DNA from 2 places in the Rhizobium sp. WW22 genome. Region 1 is predicted to be linked to the other one. Evidence: riboswitches for the same ligand, from Rfam matches in the RefSeq annotation. Region 1 holds a riboswitch; the other holds the start of a gene.
The links. A riboswitch is a leader RNA that binds a small molecule or an ion and turns the genes downstream of it on or off. The one in region 1 is predicted to bind cobalamin.
Positions count from the first base shown of each region.

Region 1 (7,718 bases):
TCCTCCTGATCCGCAAGGTTCAACCGGAAAAGGTGCTTGCCGAATTCAAGGGCGAGCATGCGCGGCTGCTGCGCACCTCGCTGTCGCCCGAGCAGGAGGCGCGGCTGCGCCAGGTGCTTGTCGACGAGACCTCACCGACGTCCGAGGCTTCCGCCACCGTCTGAACGTAAATCCGATCTCTACTCCTGTTGTCGGCGGAGGCCGTGCTTTCGTCCAGGAAGCGCGGTGGCTCAAGGATTGAACGGCGCGCTCGCATTACCTGCGCGCCTTCCCTAATCGCGCAAATACTGCCATTGTAGGTCATGCGGTCATTCACTAGCGGCAGCAGGGAGAGGGCAAGCCCCGGACGGCCATTGTCAGCACACGTTTCCAGGCGAAAACTTGCGCGATGACCGATCCTGTAATTCGTCAAAGCCAGCCGCCGTCAAAACCCAAGACATCGCTGATTCAGACCAAACGCGCGGCGCTGCAGGCGCTAAGGGTTATGATCGCGTGCACGATCACCTATGCCATTTCACAGCATCTTCATCTCCAGCAGGGCTATTGGGCCGTCTTCACGGTACTGATCGTCATGCAGGCGTCGGTGGGCGCGACCGCCGGAGCGGCTTTCGACCGGCTGGTTGCGACAGTCGCTGGCGCCGTGCTCGGAGGTATTGCGGTATTCGTCACGCCGCAGCAGCCGCTTGCGATTGGCATTGCCCTGATCTGCGTCGTCGGCGTTTCAAGTTTCGTGGCGGTGCGCGTGCCTCGTCTGCGCAATGCCGGACTGACGGCCGCGATCGTCATGCTGACACATTCCGCCGCCGTTCCCGTCGAGATTTTCGTGATCGATCGCATCGCCGAAATTACCCTGGGCGGTGTCGTCGGCGTGCTCGCCAGCCTGTTCATCCTGCCGACGCGCTCGCGGACCATGGTTTTGGATCGCTTCGGGTCGGCACTCGATGTCATGGCGCAGATCTTGCGAAGGCTCGCAGCCGGCGTCGAAAAGGGGGAGCCGGTATCGGCCACCGAGGCAAATATCGCCCTGCGTCAGTCCTTGATGGCGACAGAAGCGCTTTTGAGCGACGCGCAGCGCGAGCGCGCCTTCTGGCTGACACGACAGGGAATTTCGGAGGCCATTCCCCGTTCGCTCTGGCGCATCCGCAACGACATGACCTATCTCAGCCACATCGTGGAAACACCTTTCCCGCCGGCGATTGTCGAGGCGATCGGGCCGCAGGCAGGCGGAATGCTGGAGGCACAGGCCCGTTTTGCGGAGGCATGCGGCCGGGCGTTGCGTGCCGGTGGCGAAATCGATCCGGATGTGCTTTCGGCAGGCGACGCGGCTTTCGACGCCGCGTTCAGCACTCTTCAGACTTCCGAGGCTGCCCAATCGATGGGATTTAGCGAAACGGGCCGGTTGTTCGGTCTCGATTTCACATTGCGACGCATGCGCCAGAATTTTCTCGATCTCGCCGACCGCATCCGCGAAAGCAACGTCAATTGAAAGGCTCCAGCCTGTTTTTGGCCAGTCCCAAGTCTCTGCGTTGGGTGCGATGGTCGACATCCATCAACATGGAAATCTGATTGAGGCTGTCGAAGCAGTTGACGCAATTTTAACCGAGGATACTATATATAGTGTTCGAGGTTCTTCTGATTCGCAAGGATTGGAGGCTAAGATGGGAATCCGGTCGGCGAGCATGACGATTGCCAAGCCGGAGCTGCCCCCGCAACTGTGAGCGGCGAGCATTCGTTTGATGACGTCACTGAGGCCTTGTGTCTTGGGAAGACAGGACGAATGTTATGACCCGCGAGCCAGGAGACCTGCCTTGAGCAACAACGTCCACGGGCGGGGTGTCCGACTGGCGAGCGATGGTTCATGCGGCAGGATCGCCGTCATCGCTTCCTTGAAGACCCCGCATGAATAACTTCGGGGTGAAGTCCATGTTATTGAGTATTCATAGTCGCCCGCGCGAATGACGGCCGCTGAAATGCGTCCGGCCGCCGGCTAGGCTTACGTCCACTTTTCACCCGCCGAGCGGGCATCATCCGATGCCCGAGCGATTTTCTGTGCCCATCCATACGAGGATACCTCATGAGCATTACCGTCTACAGCAAACCCGCCTGTGTCCAGTGCACGGCAACCACCCGCGCGCTTGATCGCCAAGGCATCGACTACACCATCGTCGACGTATCGACCGATGCCGCCGCCTATGAGCTGGTGCAAGGTCTCGGCTATCGTCAGGTTCCGGTTGTTGTCGCCGGTAAACTGCATTGGGCCGGCTTCCGTCCCGACATGATCAGCACCCTCGCTTAAGGATCCGGGCCGTGGGCGAGATCGTCTATTTCTCCAGCCGGTCGGAAAATACCCATCGCTTCGTTGTCAAGCTCGCATTGCCGGCTGCTCGTATCCCGCTTGCCGCGGGCGACGAGTTTCGTGCGACCTCGCCCTACGTCCTGATCGTCCCGACCTATTGCGGCGAAGGCGGCAAGGGGGCCGTGCCCAAGCAGGTGATCCGCTTCCTCAACGATGCGGGCAACCGTTCGAACATCCGCGGGGTCATCGCCGCGGGCAACAGCAACTTCGGCGCGACCTATGGGATCGCCGGCGACATCATCTCTGCCAAATGCCAGGTACCGTATCTCTATCGGTTCGAACTTCTGGGCACAGATGAGGATGTCGCCAATGTCAGACACGGATTGGAACGATTTTGGACACGCTAAGCTCTTCTTTGTCGCGAGATGCCGGCGAAAAAACGCAGAGCACTTTTCCTGCTCCCGCGAATGACCGCCCGGCAAAGGCCCCGGAGACGGCGTTGGATTATCACGCCCTGAACGCCATGCTGAACCTCTATGACGAGCACGGAAAAATCCAGCTCGACAAGGATCGCATGGCGGCGAAGCAATACTTCCTGCAGCACGTTAACCAGAACACGGTCTTTTTCCATAACCTTAGGGAAAAGCTCGATTATCTGGTGACGGAAGGTTATTATGAGCAGGAGGTGCTCGACCAATATTCCTTCAATTTCGTGCGCGATCTCTTCGATCACGCCTATGCGAAGAAGTTCCGTTTCCCGACTTTCCTCGGCGCCTTCAAATACTACACCAGCTACACGCTGAAGACCTTCGACGGAAAACGTTATCTCGAGCGTTATGAAGACCGCATCTGCATGGTCGCGCTGACGCTGGCGCAGGGCAGCGAGCAACTTGCCCGCGATCTGGTCGACGAGATCATCTCCGGCCGGTTCCAGCCGGCAACGCCGACCTTCCTCAATGCCGGCAAGAAGCAGCGCGGAGAGCTGGTCTCCTGCTTCCTGCTGCGTGTCGAAGACAATATGGAATCGATTGGCCGCGCCATTAACTCGGCTCTGCAGCTTTCGAAACGCGGCGGAGGCGTGGCGCTATCGCTCACCAACATCCGTGAGGCCGGTGCGCCGATCAAGCACATCGAGAACCAGTCGTCCGGCATCATTCCCGTCATGAAGCTGCTGGAAGACTCCTTCTCCTACGCCAACCAGCTTGGGGCGCGGCAAGGGGCGGGCGCCGTCTACCTGAACGCTCACCATCCCGACATCATGCGCTTCCTCGATACCAAGCGCGAAAATGCCGACGAGAAGATCCGCATCAAGACGCTGTCGCTCGGCGTGGTCATTCCCGACATCACCTTCGAGCTCGCGAAGAACAACGAGGACATGTATCTCTTCTCGCCCTATGATGTGGAGCGCGTCTACGGCGTGCCGTTTACCGAGATTTCGGTGACGGAGAAGTATCGCGAGATGGTGGGCGACAGCCGCATCCGCAAGAAGAAGATCAAGGCGCGCGAATTCTTCCAGGTGATCGCCGAAATCCAGTTCGAGAGCGGCTACCCCTACATCATGTTCGAAGACACGGTGAACCGCGCCAATCCAGTTGCCGGCCGCATCACCATGAGCAATCTCTGCTCGGAAATCCTGCAAGTCAGCGAAGCTAGTGAATACAACGACGATCTGTCCTACAAGCATATGGGCAAGGACATCTCCTGCAATCTCGGCTCGCTCAACATCGCAGCCGCGATGGACAGCCCGGATTTCGGCAAGACGATCGAAATGTCGATCCGAGCGCTGACGGCTGTCTCCGACATGAGCCATATCTCCTCCGTACCCTCGATCGAAAAGGGCAATGACGAGAGCCATGCCATCGGTCTCGGCCAGATGAACCTGCACGGTTATCTCGCCCGCGAGCGCATTTTCTACGGTTCGGAAGAGGGCGTCGATTTCACCAATATCTATTTCTATACGGTGACCTACCACGCCATTCGCGGCTCGAACCTGCTTGCGGTCGAGCGAGGCCAGAGCTTCAAGGGCTTCGAGAATTCGAAATACGCCTCCGGCGAATATTTCGACAAATATACGAACCAGGAATGGAAGCCTGCGACCGAACGTGTCGCGGAAATCTTCGAAAAGGCCGGCATTGCCGTTCCGACCCAGGAAGATTGGCTGGAACTCAAGAAAGCCGTGATGGAAGGCGGGCTCTATAACCAGAACCTGCAGGCCGTGCCGCCGACGGGCTCGATCTCCTATATCAACCACTCGACCTCTTCGATCCACCCGATCGTCTCCAAGATCGAGATCCGCAAGGAAGGCAAGATCGGCCGCGTCTACTACCCGGCTGCCTTCATGACGAACGACAATCTCGATTACTACCAGGACGCCTACGAAATCGGTCCGGAAAAGATTATCGACACCTATGCGGCCGCGACCCAGCATGTCGACCAGGGCTTGTCGCTCACGCTGTTTTGCCGCGATACCGCGACGACGCGCGATATCAACAAGGCGCAGATCTATGCCTGGAAGAAGGGCATCAAGACCATCTACTACATCCGGCTTCGCCAGATGGCGCTCGAAGGCACGCAGGTTCAGGGCTGCGTTTCCTGCACGCTCTGAACCTTTGAGGGACGATGACAATGAACATGCAATTCAAGCCGGCAAGCCGCGTTCGCGCCATTAACTGGAACCGCATTGAAGACGATAAGGATCTCGAAGTCTGGAACCGCCTGACCGGTAATTTCTGGCTGCCGGAAAAGGTGCCGCTGTCGAATGATATCCAGTCCTGGGCCACGCTGAAGCCGGAGGAGCAGCAGCTCACCATCCGCGTCTTCACCGGCCTCACGCTGCTCGACACGATCCAGAACGGCGTCGGCGCCGTAAAGCTGATGGCTGATGCCGCCACCCCGCATGAAGAAGCGGTGCTGTCGAATATCTCCTTCATGGAAGCGGTGCATGCACGCTCCTATTCGTCGATCTTTTCGACGCTCTGCCTGACGCCCGATGTCGATGATGCCTATCGCTGGTCGGAGGAGAACGAATTCCTACAGAAGAAGTCTACGCTGATCATCGAGCAATATGCCTCCGGCGATCCCTTGAAGAAGAAAGTCGCGAGCGTCTTCCTTGAGAGCTTCCTGTTTTATTCCGGCTTCTATCTGCCGATGTTCTGGTCGAGCCGCGCCAAGCTCACCAACACCGCCGATATGATCCGCCTCATCATCCGCGACGAAGCCGTGCATGGCTATTACATCGGCTACAAATTCCAGCGTGGGATTGAGCGGCTTTCGGACGGGCAACGCCAGGAGATCAAGGACTTTGCCTTCGATCTTCTGCTGGAGCTTTATGACAACGAGGCCAAATATACCGAAGCGCTCTATGACGGCGTCGGGCTAACAGAAGATGTCAAGAAGTTCCTGCATTACAACGCCAACAAGGCACTGATGAATCTCGGCTATGAGGCGCTCTTCCCGGCCGAGGCCTGCAAGGTCAACCCGGCGATCCTCTCGGCGCTTTCCCCGAATGCGGACGAGAACCATGACTTCTTCTCGGGATCGGGCTCGTCCTATGTGATCGGCAAGGCGGTCGCCACAGAGGATGAGGATTGGAATTTCTGAGGATGGAGCTTGGCGCAGCTTAGGCAGTTCGAGACAGTACCTTCGAAACCGCCTCACGACGAAGCGGCGCGTGCGCTCGTATGAAACGGCAAATGACCGGCCCTAGCGGATAGGGTCGGTCATGAGCCTACGGGCCTTCGGCCAGAGCAGGGATTATTTGTTGAGCGCATCCTTCAGCGCCTTTGCAGGCGTGAAGGTCAGCTTCTTCGATGCTGCAACCTTGATGGTTGCGCCCGTTCCCGGGTTGCGTGCTTCGCGCTCCGGCGTATCCTTGACCTTGAACTTACCAAAACCCGGAATTGAGGTCTCGGCGCCGGAAGTCGCGGCTCCGGTGATGGTGGCAAAGACGGCTTCGACGATTGCCTTACCCTGTGCCTTGGTGAGCTTGTGATCTGCGGCAATCTTGTCTGCAATTTCATTGGTAGTGGTCATGAGGCTTCCCCCGCATTGATAACGGCGGAATCATTTCCATTGGAGATGCCAGTTGTCACGAGGACTTCTGACATGAAAGGGCGAGAAAGCCTGCATTTCCACAGGTTCCGACGCATTGACGCCATTTTGGAGGTTTTCCGCGGGTGATTTTCCAGGCGAAGACCTGGCCATGCAGCCGATAGACAGCGACAAACGGGTATCCGCAGAAGCCTGCGAATCTCCGAAAATGGACGAGCCGTGGAGCAACGGCGCATCTTTTCACCATATGGACACCCGCTACGGCGGCGCGATCGGGGTGGCCTTTCGCTGGTTGGCTCTATAGAGGCTTGCTCACGATGGATGAATGGAACAAGCAATGGAACACGAGATCAAGATAGACAACCGCGGCGATTTCGGGCTGTGGGCAATCGAGGTCGCAAAGCAGATCATCAGCAGTGAGGGCCTTGAACTGGCAAGAGCAGCACGGGACGGCACGGACGACGATGTCCGCGCGGCCGGCAACGCACTTGGTCAGGCGATCACCAACGCAATGATGGAAATCTATGATGGCCTGATCGATAGAGCTGATGAAGGTTAGGATCGTCTTAGATCGTTGCTGCCGAGCATCCGTATACGGATAGATTGGTTTGGTTGAAATCCAAAAGTTTCGCCAACTTAAAATCGCAGCCTTACAATCACGAACAAGCATCCCCATATTAGGGCAAATTCGTCTTTCTGCCCTATGACAGGAGAGCCAATGTTCAGTGCAGTGTCGCGCTTTGCCAAGATCGCAGCTATCGTCGTCCTCGCCGCCGCGTCGTCCGTGGCGACCTTTGATGCCGCCGATGCGCGCCGGGCTGGATCCAGCGGCTTCGGAAGCCGTGGAACGCGCACCTTCGATACCCCGGCCATTACGAGGACAGCGCCCACGCAGGCCGCACCCATTGACCGGACGATGACGCAGCGGCCGCCGCAGCAGACGACGACCCAGCCGCCGCTTGGCGCGCCCCAGCGTCCTGGCCTTTTCGGCGGCTTCGGCGGGTCAATGATCGGTGGCCTGATCGCCGGTGGCCTTCTCGGCATGCTGCTCGGCCATGGTTTCGGCGGTGGCATCGGCTTTCTCGGAATGCTGCTGCAGATCGGCCTGATCGTGCTGCTCATCAGCTTTGCGATGCGCTTCTTCGCAAACCGGCAGCGCACGCAATATGCAGCACCCGGATCTGGGTCGTCCTACAATATGAACCCGATGAACAATGCCGGCGCATCGCCGCGTCCTTCCTTCTCCATTCCGTCCATCGGCGGCGGAGCAGCGGCCGCGCAGAAGGTGCGCCAAGCCAATGACGAGATTGGACTGCAGCAGGCCGATCTCGATCGTTTCGAGCACCTTCTCACCGAAATCCAAACGGCCTAT
Region 1 is NZ_CP178199.1:1,323,533-1,331,250, reverse strand. Features, by position in the region: gene ACK83U_RS25090 (DUF1269 domain-containing protein) at 1-164, shown strand, start outside; gene ACK83U_RS25085 (FUSC family protein) at 389-1,486, shown strand; cobalamin riboswitch at 1,608-1,826, shown strand; gene nrdH (glutaredoxin-like protein NrdH) at 2,075-2,296, shown strand; gene nrdI (class Ib ribonucleoside-diphosphate reductase assembly flavoprotein NrdI) at 2,308-2,703, shown strand; gene nrdE (class 1b ribonucleoside-diphosphate reductase subunit alpha) at 2,820-4,901, shown strand; gene nrdF (class 1b ribonucleoside-diphosphate reductase subunit beta) at 4,922-5,896, shown strand; gene ACK83U_RS25060 (HU family DNA-binding protein) at 6,050-6,328, opposite strand; gene ACK83U_RS25055 (hypothetical protein) at 6,684-6,905, shown strand; gene ACK83U_RS25050 (Tim44 domain-containing protein) at 7,065-7,718, shown strand, end outside.

Region 2 (7,718 bases), 310 kb from region 1:
CGTCCGCCAGGCATGGCCGTCGACATGACGCTACCAGGCCTCGTCAGCGCGCCCATTCCGATGCACGACGACATGGCGGAGGCCCAAGCCGGAGCCATCAGCTATGATGGCGACGATTTCGACGTCGAGCGGTTCGGCTTCGAAGGCTGAGGCGAACTCGCACCATCTAGTAATACGATGCGCCCCGGTCGGAATTGCTCAGACCGGGGCGATCCATTTTATTTCGCGATCGCGACAGATGCCACTCAACCCGCCATGTATTGAATGTTGCAGCGGCCGTGCACTGAAGATTTCTGCACATGCGCGCGCACCCCGAAAACGCGCTCGATTAACTCCTGCGTCAGCACCTCTTCAGGCGGGCCTGCCGCAACGACCTCGCCATTTTGCAAAACAGCAAGGCTGTCGCAAAACATGGCCGCGAGATTGAGATCGTGCAGCGCCACGATGGAGGTGACATCGAGCTTGGAGACCAGGCCGAGAATATCGAGCTGATGTTGGATATCGAGATGGTTCGTCGGCTCGTCAAGCAGAAGTTCGCTTGGAGTCTGGGCAAGCGCCCTCGCAATATGGACGCGCTGTCGTTCACCGCCCGATAAAGTTTGCCACGGCTGACCGGCGCGGCCTTGCATACCGACACGGGCAAGCGCATCGGAAACCGCCGCATCGTCGTGAGCGCTCCAGGCCGATAGGGACCGCGATGCGGCGTACGGCCGAGACGGACGACGTCCATCACTGTCACCTGCGTATCGGTCGTCGCCTGCTGCTCGACCAGCGCGATGCGGCGGGCAATATCGCTCCGCGAGATCGAGGCAATATCGCTACCGCCGAGCCGGATGACCCCGCTTTTGACCTTCCGCAGCCGGCAGATCAGCCTGAGCAGGCTGGATTTACCCGAGCCGTTCGGCCCAAGGAGCCCAAGCACCTTGCCTTTTTCCACCGTCAGACTGACGCCGTTGACGATGAGGCTATTGCCGGCTGCAAAGGTTACCGTGTCCACAGCAATGCTCATGCCGTCCTCCGGGTGCGATAGAGAATGAGGGCGAAGGCCGGAGCCCCGAACAAGGCCGTGACGACGCCGATCGGCAGAATCTGCTGGGGAATGATGACCCGCGAGATGATATCGGCGGCGACCATGAAGATGGCGCCGGCCAGAGCCGCTGCCGGCAAAAGCCGGTCATGGCTCGGCCCGACAACGAAGCGGGCCGCATGCGGAATGACGAGCCCGACGAAACCGATGGAGCCGACGATGCTGACGACCGCTGCCGTCATGAAAGCCGTCACGCCGAGCAGAACGACTTGGGCGCGCTTGACCGCAATGCCAAGCGATGCGGCAGCATCCGTGCCGAAGATGAAGGCATCGAGCACGCGGACATGCGCCATGCAGACGGCGAAGCCGATGATGGCGACCGGCCCGGAAAGATAAACGTCCGGCCAGCGCACGCCGCTCATGGAGCCGAGAAGCCAGAACATGACGCCCCTCGCCTGCTCCGCATTGGCCGAGGTGGTGACGATATAGGAGGTGAGCGCGTTGAAAAGCTGCGAACCGGCGACGCCGCATAGAATGATGCGCTCGCTCGTGCCACCGACCCCGGCGGCAAGCAGGCCGACGAAAAGAAAGGCTGCAACTGCGCCGAGGAAGGCGCCGCCGGAAAGGCCGAGAATGCCGTAGCCAAGACCGAGGATCATGATGCAGACCGCTCCGGTGGAGGCGCCGGCGGAAATGCCCAGCACAAAGGGTTCGGCGAGCGGATTGCGCAGCAACGCCTGCAAGACCACCCCGCTCAAGGCAAGCGACGCACCGGTGCTTGCAGCAACGAGCGCGCGGCTCAGGCGATAGTCCCAGACGATCCCCTGATGGATCCGGCTGAGTTCGAAGCTCGTTCCGAACAACCGGTTCGAAACGGCCTTTACTGTGGTCGACAGCGGGATCGAAATCTCGCCGATCGATACGGCGAGGCTGATCATGAATGCCAGAAGAATGACGGCAGCCATGGCGAGCGCCAAGAGCGCCCACCATGCCCTGCGTTTTGCGGCGAGACCCATATCTTACTGCGCCAGGCCGAAGGACTTGATGCCCTTGGCCAATACTTCAATGCCGTCGATGGTGCGGATGGTCGGGTTCATCGACTGCGCATCCATCATGACGAAACGCTTGTTCTTAACGGCGTCGAGCTGGCTGGTGACTGGATCTTTTTCGAGGAAATCGACTTTGACCTTCGGATCGTCGGCCGCATAGCGGCGGCGGTCCATGGTGGCTATGACGATCACGGCCGGGTTGGCCTGCGAAATGGTTTCCCACCCGACCATCGGCCATTCTTCTTCCGTCGTCACCACGTTTCTGGCGCCGAGCGTCTTCAGGATATAGGCCGGCGCGCTGTTCTTGCCGGCGATATAGGCATCGCCATTGACCTCCTTGCTGGAGAACCAGAACACGATCGGAAGATCCTTGGCCTTGGCAGCGGCAATCGAAGCGACTGCATCCGCCTCGCGCTTTTTCAGATCCGCGATCAGGGCATCGCCGCGATCCCTAACGTCGAAGATCTGCGAGAGCTCGGCGATTTCGTGATAGACCAGATCCATCGTGAAAAGCTCCTTGCGCACACCATCGCCGCCATCGGTATTGACCTTGGCGACACAATCGGTCGGAGCAACATAGGTATTGATCCCGAGTTCCGAAAATTGCTGGCGTGTGCCGACGGAACCCTGCGCGCCGACATGCCATTCGAATTCGGCAGCGACGAGATCCGGAGCCTTGCCAACGACGGATTCGAAGCTCGGATCGTTATCGGCGAGCCGCGGGATCTTGCCGTTGACTTCGGCATATTGCGGCAGAACCGGGCCGACCCAGACCGCCGTTCCGGCAATCTTGTCGGCAAGGCCGAGCGAAAAGAGGATTTCACTCATGCCCTGGCCGATCGAAACGATCTTGGCCGGAGCCTTTTCAAAAGTGACCTTCTGACCGCAATTATCGATGGTGAGAGGATATTGGGTGGCGGCAAAACCGGAGCCGGCAAAACCGGTCAGCCCAAGTGCAAATGCAATGGTCGTCAAAAAATGGCGCATGAAAGGTCTCGATAGGATTAAGGAAACGGGGCGGCGTCAGCGCGATCGCGCTGAGAAAGACGGCCGCCGGCTGCGGAGATCCCAATCAAGGCCGATAGGTGTCGGATAATGTCGAAGGCGCAGGTCAATCATTCTCTGTCCTTTCCGAGCATCCCCGCCCGGCTGATTGGATCGTGATCGACGGCAGGTCTCCTGGCTTGCGGATATCTGACTATCATCGGCCTTCCCGCAAGCATGCTTGCAGTGGCGCGGCTCAAAGCCTCAGGAAGGAACCAGCAGGCTGGTCATTCCCGGATGATCGGCAATCCGCTTACAGTTGCGGGGGCAGCCACGGTCTAGGTCCCGCTTGGGTCATCCTCACCGTGTTCCCTATTAATCCCCGCGGAGTCTTCCTTGGGGAACCGTCACGTCCAGTTATTCCGGACTGCCCCGTTCCGTCAAGGACGCTTGGATAGAAATGAGACAGAGCACGCCATGCCCATGGGAAGGAAAGGCGGCGGGCCTATGCGGCCTCTGCCAGTTCCACACGATTTCTCCCGCCCGCCTTCGCCCGATAGAGCGCCTTGTCGGCGGCCTCGAGCACATGTTTGAAATCTGTCGTCGGTTCGAGGGAGCAGGCGATGCCGATGCTGACCGTGACATGGACGGCCTCCTGCTCGAACATCAAGGTCGTGTCCTCGATGTCCTTGCGAATTTTCTCCGCGACGGCAGCGGCGGCTCGCGTATCGGTGTTGGGCAGCAGCACGACGATCTCCTCGCCGCCATAACGGGCGGCAATATCAGTCTTGCGGACGGTTTGCCTGATGACATCGGCCAACCGCGCCAGAACGGTGTCACCGAAGGAATGGCCCCAGCTATCGTTGATCTTCTTGAAGTGATCGATATCGAGCATGATGATCGAGAAGGGGATACGCCGCATACCCGCTTCCTTGCTGCATCGATCGCCTTCGCGCTGCAGCACCCGGCGGTTGGGAAGCCTTGTCAGCGGATCGAGGCTCGCTTCGTTCTCCAGCGCGCGCTGGATGCCAATGCGATATTGCTCCCGCTGCAAGAGATCCGACAACAGCATGACGCCGAGGATATTGACGATCGTCACCGGAAGTGTCGCCGAGATAAGAAGGGCGCGCGCAACCGTCCACGGAAAAAGGAAAACAACCACAATGGATGAACAGGTCGCCAGACCGAACAGAGCCGATCGCCGCCATCCCGTGCCGGTCCATTGCCGCGGCAGCAGAGTGAGTACATAGCCCGCGATTGCAACGATTACGATGCCGGCTACGCCGACCACCGCGCCCATGCCGCCCACCATGTACCGAAACAGCGCCATCATCGCCGCAGCGACAATGGTTCCCAAAAGGCCGCCATAGATTGGCGTAAGGACAAGGAGGATCGACCGGCCATCCTGGATCACACCTGGCATCCATTGGATGGGATCGCCCATGGACAGGATGCCGACCAGCCCGAACAACAGCCCGACGGCCACGGATTTCAAAGCGCCGCGCTCGACGATACGGATGACCCAGGAATAGGCATAGACAATAATCGCCACCTGGCCGAGGACACGTATTAGCGAGATCAGATGTGTTTCGACTTCCATGGCGATTCCCAGTCTTCGCAACGCGCCGCGATAGATGAGCTGCGGCGGCATGGTCGAAGTCCTTATGAGATACCATGCGATCTCTAAAAATAGTTTATATGCCTCTCATCGATCGGCAGTGCGGCGGCATCGCGGCACGAATTGACGCATTGCGCTTGTGATGCGCCTGCCCTATGAATGAAACCTTATCCGCGAATGCGGTGGTGGGGACAAGCATGCGGAAGACGATTTCGCGAACATTTCAGTGGAGCGCGCGCATTCTTTGCGCCGTTGCGCTGTTGCTCGTCGGCTTCGCCCATCAACCGATCGTCGCAACCGCGGACGAAATATCCCCGATCGAGCTTGCCCAGTACCGGCTTCCGGATGGCTCCCTGCCCGTTCTTTGCATCACCTACAAGGATGCCGACGGCAAGGTGCACGGGAAAGCCTACGCACCCGGATGCGAGGCATGCCGGATTGCGTCCGCCGCGATGCTGCCTGCGCCTCCTACCGACATTTGTGAGCGCCTTGCCTCCCCGCGTGGAGAGACGGTCGTCGCACGATCGGAGGCGTTCCACCGCCAGCTTTATCCGCCGAATACAGGCCCGAGAGCACCACCCCTCCCCGACATCGTTGGCTGAACCGGCATTGCGGCTTTCGTCGCGATGCCCGCCGTCAACGCTGCCGCTTGCGCGACCATCACGTCGCGACATCTGAGGATTGGTGTTCACAGCTGCATCTTGCCGAACGAAGCAGGCCGATTGGTCGGCTGCTCAGGGAAAGCAGGCTCACGCCAAACGGCGAACCATCTCGCCGCCCCCTCCTCAGATCGCCCCTTGCGGCAGCCTGCCGATCTTCGGAGGATTTCATGTCTGCCTTTACCGCTGCAGAGCCTGCAGCCGCAGCAACCCACAATATCTCGCTCTATCGCGCGATCTGGCGCTGGCATTTTTTCGCCGGCCTGCTCGTCATCCCTTTTATGCTCAATCTGGCGATCACCGGTTCGTTGTATCTATTCAAGGACCAGATTGCCGATACCTTCTATTCGCATCGCTATCTCGTCACCGAAGCCGGCACCATGCTGCGGCCGCAGCAGATCGCCGACGCGGCGCTTTCGGCCTTTCCGGGCGCGCGCGCAACCTCCTATCACGAAGCGTCGGCGCCGAACCGCTCGGCCTGGATAACGCTGTCCAAGGATGGACAATCGACCATCGTCTACGTCAATCCTTACGATGGCAGCATTCTAGGATCAGTAGGGTCGAAACAGGAGTTCGGCTGGGTCGTCAAGCGCATCCACAGCCTAGAATATTTCGGCAAATGGACCAATCGCCTCATCGAGATCGTCGCGGGCTTTGCTCTCGTCCTCGTGGTGACGGGCATCTATCTGTGGTGGCCGCGCCAGCAGACGGGCGGCGTGCTCACCGTTCGCGGCACCCCATCACGCCGCGTCTTCTGGCGCGACCTACATGCCGTGACGGGAGCGCTTGCCGGCATCCTGATCTTCTTTCTCGCCTTCAGCGGCATGCCGTGGTCCGGCTACTGGGGCGCCAACGTCAATGCCTGGCTGACCGCTCACAATTTCGGAACACCGGCGGCAGTCTGGGACGACGTTCCGAAATCGACAAAGGTCACGCAGGATATCGTCAGCCGCGCCGGCTGGGTCGTCGAAAACGCGCCCGTTCCGCTCTCCGATATCGCGGCGCAATCGGCCGAGCCGATCGGTCTCGATAAGGCCGTCGACGTCATGCATGGGCTGGGCATGGTCGCCGGCTCGGATCTTGCGATCCCATCAGATGGGACCGGCGTCTATACCGCCAGCCATTATTTCGGCGACCTTGGCAAAGAACGCACCGTCCATATCGACCAATATTCCGGCAAGCCGCTCGTCGATATTTCCTACGATCAGTATCCGGCACTCGGCAAGGCGATCGAATGGGGCATCAACGTCCATCAGGGACAGGAATGGGGGCTCTTCAACCAGCTTCTGATGCTGGCCGCTTGTCTGGCCATCATTCTTTGCTGCGTGACGGCTGCGACCATGTGGTGGAAGCGCCGGCCATCGGGCCGTCTTGGCGTACCGCCGATGCCGCCGCAGAAGTCCGTCTATGTCGGCCTCTGGTTCATTGCCATCGTCTTCGGCATGGCTTTCCCGCTGACGGGCGCCGCCATCGTCGCGATGCTTCTCCTCGACCAGCTCCTGGTTCGCTTCGTGCCGCCTCTCCGGCGCTTCTTCTCCTGACGAGGTGAGGCGGAGCCAGAGGCTTCGCCCGCCTGCTCTTCTCCGGATCAAGGATATCGATCATGCAGAAACCCATCTCTGCCCTCGCTGCTTTCGGGCTGGCATTCCTGTCTTCCTCTCTCGCTTCCGCCGACGATGTCAAAATCGGCAACCTCACCATTTCCGCACCCTATGTTCGCGCCATGGTGCCGGGAGCTCCCGTCGGCGGCGGTTATATGACCATCACGAATACGGGAGGCACCGACGACCGGCTGATGGCAGCGAGTTCACCGCGCGCCGCAACGGTCCAGATTCACGAGATGAAGATGGACAATGACGTGATGATCATGCGCGAGCTTGCCGGCGGCCTAGCAATACCGGCCGGCAAGACCATCGAGCTCAAACCCGGCGGCTACCACCTCATGTTCATGAAGGTCGCCACGCCCTTCCTTCAGGGCCAGACGGTGAGGACATCGCTCAAATTCGAAAAAGCCGGTACGGCCGAAATCGATTTTCGCGTCGGATCGATCGCGGCAAACAAGGAGGCATCCCATGTCAAATAGACGACGCTTTGCGGCAACGGCCGTCGCCCTGGCGCTTATCGTCGGCGCTGGTGCCATCGGCTACGCAACCTTCCTCATGACGCCCAAGGTCCGGGCGGCCGGCAGCTTCGGTGCAGCCTTCACGCTGACGGACGATCGCGGTGAACCCATCACCGAAAAAGCCCTGTCGGGTCATCCCTCGCTTGTCTATTTCGGCTATACGCATTGCCCCGACGTCTGCCCGACGACGCTCTACGATATGGCGGGCTGGTTCAAGACGCTCGGACCTCAAGCCGACGGGTTGAAGGCCTATTTCTTC
Region 2 is NZ_CP178199.1:1,637,261-1,644,978, forward strand. Features, by position in the region: gene ACK83U_RS26585 (DUF882 domain-containing protein) at 1-150, shown strand, start outside; partial or broken gene ACK83U_RS26590 (ABC transporter ATP-binding protein) at 246-1,009, opposite strand; gene ACK83U_RS26595 (iron ABC transporter permease) at 1,006-2,043, opposite strand; gene ACK83U_RS26600 (ABC transporter substrate-binding protein) at 2,047-3,063, opposite strand; cobalamin riboswitch at 3,228-3,484, opposite strand; gene ACK83U_RS26605 (GGDEF domain-containing protein) at 3,566-4,711, opposite strand; gene ACK83U_RS26610 (hypothetical protein) at 4,876-5,280, shown strand; gene ACK83U_RS26615 (PepSY-associated TM helix domain-containing protein) at 5,508-6,878, shown strand; gene ACK83U_RS26620 (copper chaperone PCu(A)C) at 6,941-7,420, shown strand; gene ACK83U_RS26625 (SCO family protein) at 7,410-7,718, shown strand, end outside.
Region 2: it holds a riboswitch for cobalamin, as region 1 does, so the genes downstream of both, ACK83U_RS26600 (ABC transporter substrate-binding protein) here and nrdH (glutaredoxin-like protein NrdH) in region 1, are expected to answer to the same signal.